Regions from separate parts of the Sphingomonas sp. P4_G2 genome, predicted to be linked through region 2. Evidence: predicted binding sites of a transcription regulator. Region 2 holds the regulator's gene; the other holds the start of a gene.

Region 1 (3,312 bases), on a different contig from region 2:
TAGTCCGTCGTTTCGCCCAGCTCGAACTTGGGCGCCTCGATCGTGTTGTCGGCTTCGACCCCGCCGGCGAACCCGGCGCGCTGCACCGATTTCGAGCGGAGATAGTAAAGCGACTTCACGCCCAGTTCCCACGCGCGGAAGTGGAGCATCAACAAGTCCCACTTCTCGACATCGGCCGGGATGAACAGATTGAGGCTGGTCGACTGGTCGATATAGGGCGTGCGATCGGCCTGGAGCTCGATCAGCCAGCGCTGGTCGATCTCGAAGCTGGTCTTGTAGCAGTCCTTTTCCTCCTGGCTGAGGAAGTCGAGATGCTGGACCGAGCCGCCGCGCTCGAGGATCGTGTTCCACACCGCGTCGCTGTTCTTCGATTTCTCGATGAAGATCTTCTCGAGATACGGATTCTTGACCGAGAAGGATCCCGACAGCGTTTTGTGGGTGTAGATGTTGGCCGGGATCGGCTCGATGCACGCGCTGGTGCCGCCGCAGATGATCGAGATCGACGCGGTCGGTGCGATCGCCATCTTGCAGCTGAACCGCTCCATCACGCCCATGTCGGCGGCGTCGGGGCAGGGGCCGCGCTCGACCGCCAGCGCCATCGACGCGGCGTCGACCTGCGCGCGGATCTGCTTGAACATCTTCATGTTCCACGACTTGGCCATCGCGCCTTCGAACGGCAGGCCGCGCGCCTGGAGGAACGAGTGGAAGCCCATCACGCCGAGGCCGACCGACCGCTCACGCATCGCCGAATAGGCGGCGCGCTCCATGCCGGGCTCGGCGCGGTCGATGAAATCCTGCAGCACGTTGTCGAGGAAGCGCATGATGTCCTCGATGAAATGCTCGTCCTTGTTCCACTGATCCCAGGTCTCGAGGTTGAGCGAGCTGAGGCAGCACACCGCGGTGCGATCCTTGCCGAGGTGATCCTTGCCGGTCGGCAGGGTGATTTCCGAGCACAGGTTCGAGGTCGAGACCTTGAGGCCGAGATCGCGATGATGCTTGGGCATCGTCGAGTTCACGTGATCGGCGAAGATGATGTACGGCTCACCGGTGGCGAGACGGGTCTCGACCAGCTTCTGGAACAAAGCGCGGGCATCGACCTTGCCGCGCTCGCTGCCGTCCTTGGGCGACTTGAGCGACCATTCGGAGCCGTCGCGCACCGCTTCCATGAAAGCGTCGGGGATCAGCACGCCGTGGTGCAGGTTGAGCGCCTTGCGGTTGAAGTCGCCCGACGGTTTGCGGATCTCGAGGAATTCCTCGATCTCCGGGTGCGAGATGTCGAGATAACAGGCGGCCGAACCGCGGCGCAGCGAGCCCTGGCTGATCGCGAGCGTCAGGCTGTCCATCACGCGGACGAACGGGATGATGCCGCTGGTCTTGCCGTTGAGGCCGACCGGCTCGCCGATGCCGCGGACATTGCCCCAATAAGTGCCGATGCCGCCGCCGCGCGAGGCGAGCCAGACATTCTCGTTCCAGGTATCGACGATGCCGTTGAGGCTGTCGGGCACCGAATTGAGGAAACACGAGATCGGCAGGCCGCGTCCGGTGCCGCCGTTCGACAGCACGGGTGTCGCCGGCATGAACCACAGACGCGAGATATAGTCGTACAGGCGCTGCGCGTGCGCGCCGTCATCGGCATAAGCCGACGCCACGCGGACGAACAGGTCCTGGTACGATTCGCCCGGCAGCAGATAGCGGTCGTTGAGCGTGTCCTTGCCGAAATCGGTCAGGAGGTCGTCGCGGGAATGATCGACCTCGACTGGATATGGCTTGGCGATCGACTTCGAATCGCGCTTCTTCGTCCGGGGTGCCGCATTCGCCTGCACCGTCGCCGCTGCCGCCTCGATCGCATCGGTCGCCATATTTTCGCCCGTTCCTTCGGTGTCTCTGAAATCCATCTCTCGCCCCTGCTTTTCCGCTCGCACAAATCGACTCGGGGGAACGAACCCCCACCTTACCATTCGGGCTCCACAGGCGAGAACAAAAATAGTCCACAGCCTGTTTAAAAAGCACGAGCAGGGTCCTGCCGCGATATAAGATCGCGACTGGATTTCCACCAGTGCTTGGGTCGCCCCCGAACCGAACTACAACAGATTGTGCCTATCCGGCGTCGGACGCAATACCGTAAATGACGAATTAGTGACTCCATTCGTCGCTATTTTGACTCGACTCACGGAAGGTCCGATCCGGTCCATTCGCCGCGACGCGCGAGTTTCCGCGGGCTTCCGCGAAGGCAAGGGAACGAACACGGAACACGCAAAAATATTGTGGTCGATAGCTGGACCGTATCAACCGGTTGTGGTCGGGTCGAGTCATGACTGATCCGATCGCTTCATTTGATCAGATTCGCGGACTCCGGGCTTTATGGGCGCGGACGACGCGCCACGATTCGCCGGCCGAGCCACGTCCCGTGCCGATCCGGACGCTGCTCGACATACTCGGTCTCGGGCTCGAACAGACGATGTCGATGCTGGGACAGGCCCAGCCCGACTGGCCGGCATTCGTCGCGTGGATCGAGGCGACCGCGGGAGCGCCCGACGCGGCACGACTGGCGCGCTACACCGCCTGGTATGACGGCGCCGAACCGCCGGCCGAGGAGGTCGCGCGCCAGGCGGCGGTGATGGCGATGGCGCCGGTATTCGACGCCGACGACCTGGCGCGATGGGATCGCGACGGCGTCGTCGTGCTGCGCCAGGCGATCACAAGCGACCAGGCGGCGGCGATCGCGGAGCATCTCTGGTCGATCCTCGATGCCGATCCGGCCGATCCCGCGACCTGGTACGGACCGCGCACCAACGGCATCATGATCCAGCATTTCCAGCATCCGACGATGGACGTGCCGCGCCGCTCGATGCGCATGGCGAAGGGGTTCGCCGAGCTTTACGGCCATGCCGACCTCATCGTGTCGACCGACCGCTTGAGTTTTAACCCGCCGATCCGGCCCGGCTACACCTTTCCCGGGCCGCATCTGCACTGGGATGGCAATCTGACCGCGCCGATCGCGCTCGAGACCCAGGCGATCCTCTATCTGACCGACACCGCCGCCGATCAGGGCGCATTGCAGGTCGTGCCGGGCTTCCACCATCGCCTGGCCGATGGCTGGATCGCGAGCCTGAGCGGTGCCGATCCCCGCACCGTTGACCTGTCGTCCGAAGCGGTCACGGTGCCGGCAGGGGCGGGCGATCTCGTCATCTGGCGCCACGAAATCCCCCACGGCGCCAGCGCCAATCGCAGCGACCAGCCGCGCCTGGCGCACTATGTGAACCATTATCCGATGCACTGGCCCGACGAGCGGCCCTGGCTGTAGCGCCTGGG
Region 2 (3,312 bases):
CAAGGGTCTCGATTTCGAGCGGGGCGCGGTGCTGATCGGCGCCGGTATGCGCCTGACACCGGCCGCCATCGCGCTCGCGGCGACCGGCGGGCATGGTGCGCTCAACATCAATCGCCGCCTGCGCATCGCCATCCTGGCGACGGGCGACGAGCTCATTGCGCCCGGCACGGCCAGCGACGATCCGCTGGCACTCCCTGAAGGCAATAGCGCGATGCTGGCGGCGATGCTCGCCGATCTGCCGATCGACGTGACTGTAGCAGGGATCCTCCCCGACCGGCTCGACGCGCTCGTCGCGGCGTTCTCCGGCGCGAATGCCGATATTATCGTCACGACTGGCGGCGCCTCGGTCGGCGATCACGATCTGGTACGCCCGGCGCTCGAAGCGGCAGGTGGAGAGGTGGATTTCTGGCGCATCGCGATCCGGCCGGGCAAGCCGATGCTCGCGGGGCGCCTCGGCGAGGCGATAATGCTGGGTCTGCCAGGCAACCCCGTATCGGCATTCGTCACCGCCACCTTGTTCCTGCGGCCATTGATCGCCGCGATGGCCGGCGCGGCGAATCCGTTGCCGCGGATGCTCCGCGCGGAACTCGCCGACCCGCTTCCCGCCAACGACCACCGCCAGGATTATCTGCGCGGAACGTTAGTCGACGGCCGCGTCTCGGCCGCCGCCATGCAGGACAGTTCGATGCTCGCCACACTGGCGCGCGCGACGTGTCTGATCGTGCGGCCGCCGCACGCGCCGCCAGCCGCGATCGGCGATACTGTGGACATCTTGCCGCTCGCTTGACTTGATCCGCAACGTTCCGTAAAAGTTCCGCGTCTGTTCTGGACGGAGGAACGTCGATGCTCACCAAGAAGCAGCATGAGCTGATCTGCTTCATCAACGATCGCTTGAACGAAACCGGCGTGTCGCCGTCGTTCGAGGAGATGAAGGAGGCGCTCGACCTCAAGTCGAAGTCCGGCGTGCATCGCCTGATCTCGGCGCTCGAGGAGCGGCAGTTCCTACGGCGCCTGCCCAATCGGGCACGCGCACTCGAAGTGCTCAAGATGCCGGAACGTGCCGACAGCAAGCGTGCCGTGGCCGCCCAGCCCAAGCCGAACAATTTCCGACCCGCTCCCGAACCCGCCAACGACGTGATCGAGATCCCGTTGCACGGCCGGATCGCGGCCGGCGTGCCGATCGAAGCGTTCGAGGGATCGTCGATGCTCCCCGTCCCCGCCGCCTTGCTCGGCAGCGGCGAGCATTACGCGCTGGAAGTCGCCGGTGACTCGATGGTCGAGGCCGGCATTCTCGACGGCGATTACGCGCTGATCCGCCGCACCGACGTGGCACGCGACGGGGAAATCGTCGTCGCGCTGATCGAGGAAAGCGAAGCGACACTCAAATATTTCCGCCGCGAAGGTGCTATGGTGCGGCTCGATCCGGCCAATCGCGCTTACGATCCGCAGCGTTACGCTCCTCAGCAGGTGCGGATCCAGGGCCGCCTCGCCGGCCTGTTGCGCCGTTACGATTAGAACGCGAACCCGACATAACCCAAGGGTGACGATCACCAGGCTGGCGGACGGTGACGATCCGTCCGCTGGCCAGGCTGATCGCCATTCCGCCAGTGCGGCGCAGGAACGGCGCATCGAGCTTGAGCCAAATCGGCCGGCACGCTGAGGGCAACCGCCGGTCGCTGACGACGATGTCCGCCGCGCGGCACGCGGCGATCAACTGGTCGGACGGCAATTGGTACAGGCTGCGCGTCGCGAGGACGCGGAATATCCGTCCTCCGGATTGCACCAGAGCGAGGCAGGCGTCCGGCGTGCATTGGGCGAAGGGCTGATCGGACAGCAGCATCGCCTCCCCATCCACCCCGGCATTCTGAGTCATCGTGTCGCGCGTATAATCCCCTGCCTTGTCGCGCAGGATCGCGACGCCGCCATTGGGCGTGCGCACCGCGAGATGCTGGCCGTCGCCCGAGATCAGCAGATCGGGTGCCGGGATCGCCAGCGCCCAGGCCGCGCCCATCGCCATCGGCGCAAGACCGGCAAGACGGATTCGCGAGCGCCACAGCATCAGCCATAACAATCCCAGGATCATCAGCCCGAACGCGCCGGCCGGCATGCCGGGCAGCATCGCCACCGACCCCGGCGCTTTGGCCGCAGTACGCGCGATCCACAGCAAGAGGTTGAGCGCGTGCGTGGTCACCCACCAGAACGGCGCGCCCAGGCCGATCGCGTCGGCCGCCAGCGCCAGCGCCTCGGCCGGCATGATGACGAAGGTGGTCAGCGGGATCGCGACGATATTGGCGACGACGCCATACATGCCCTCTTTGTGGAAATGGTACAGCGCGATCGGCGCCAGCGCGGCTTCGATCACCAGGCCGGTCAGCAGCAACGATCCGATTTCGCGCGCGATACGGCGCCACCAGGCCTGGTCGCGTTTCTCGAATAATTGCTTGACGCGCGGTTGCTCGTGGAACGCGATCAGCGATCCGACCGCGGCGAAGCTGAGCTGGAAGCTCGGCCCCGCCAGCGCCTCGGGCCAGAGTAGCAGGACGATGAAGGCGCCGGCCGCGACCAGCCGCAAGGTGATCGCCTCGCGGCCCATGGCAAGCGCCGCCAACACCAGCAACGCGGCGATGCACGATCGCGCGGTCGGAACCTGGCTGCCCGTAAGCAGAGTGTATCCAATCGCCGCGACCGCACCGGCCCCCGCAGCGACCACCGGGATCCGCACCCGCAGCGCCAGCCATGGCCATAAGGCGAGCAGTCGCGTGACCGCCCAGATCGTCGCGACGACCACTGCGGTAATATGCAGACCACTCACTGACAGGAGATGCGCGAGCCCCGACCGCCGCATCGCGTCGGCATCGTCCAGCGAGATCGCGCCCTCGTCGCCCGCGGCCAGTGCAGCGGCGATCCCGCCCGCGCTACCTTCGACCTTGCTCTGGATATGCGCCGCCAGTGCCGCGCGCAGGCCGTTCGATTCCCTGCCCGGTTCGATCACCTTGACCGGCGCGTTTCCCTTGCCCGTCGCGCCAAGTCCGGCGAACCACGCCACTTGCCGGAAATCGTAGGCGCCAGGCACCGTAGCCTCGTTTGGCGGCATCAACCGGGTCTGCAGCTTGATGATCGCGCCAGGTCCAAGGCCGGCGGGCACATCGGTGTTCGCGATATTCACTCGGACGTGCGGCGGCAGTACGAGCGGCGGCCTCGGCCGATCGTCGCATCCCCGCCCTCCGGCACCATAAGGCGCGCCGCCTTTCCTGCTGCAGTTCGGACGTTTCGGGCTGGCGACCGCCTGCGCCGCGATCGGCGTCAAGCTCA

The links. Region 2 encodes LexA, which represses DNA repair genes until DNA is damaged. Its sites were predicted from a motif close to GTTCCNCNCTTGTTCT; they were not measured.
Region 1: the regulator LexA is predicted to act here: its motif matches at 1,975-1,990, upstream of AC1DRD_RS04215 (ribonucleoside-diphosphate reductase subunit alpha).

The regions. Positions count from the first base shown of each region.
Region 1 is NZ_JBFUJY010000001.1:910,550-913,861, forward strand. It holds gene AC1DRD_RS04215 (ribonucleoside-diphosphate reductase subunit alpha) at 1-1,895, opposite strand, end outside; gene AC1DRD_RS04220 (phytanoyl-CoA dioxygenase family protein) at 2,312-3,304, shown strand.
Region 2 is NZ_JBFUJY010000004.1:234,906-238,217, forward strand. It holds gene AC1DRD_RS13245 (molybdopterin molybdotransferase MoeA) at 1-787, shown strand, start outside; gene lexA (transcriptional repressor LexA) at 844-1,515, shown strand; gene AC1DRD_RS13255 (ComEC/Rec2 family competence protein) at 1,406-3,312, opposite strand, start outside.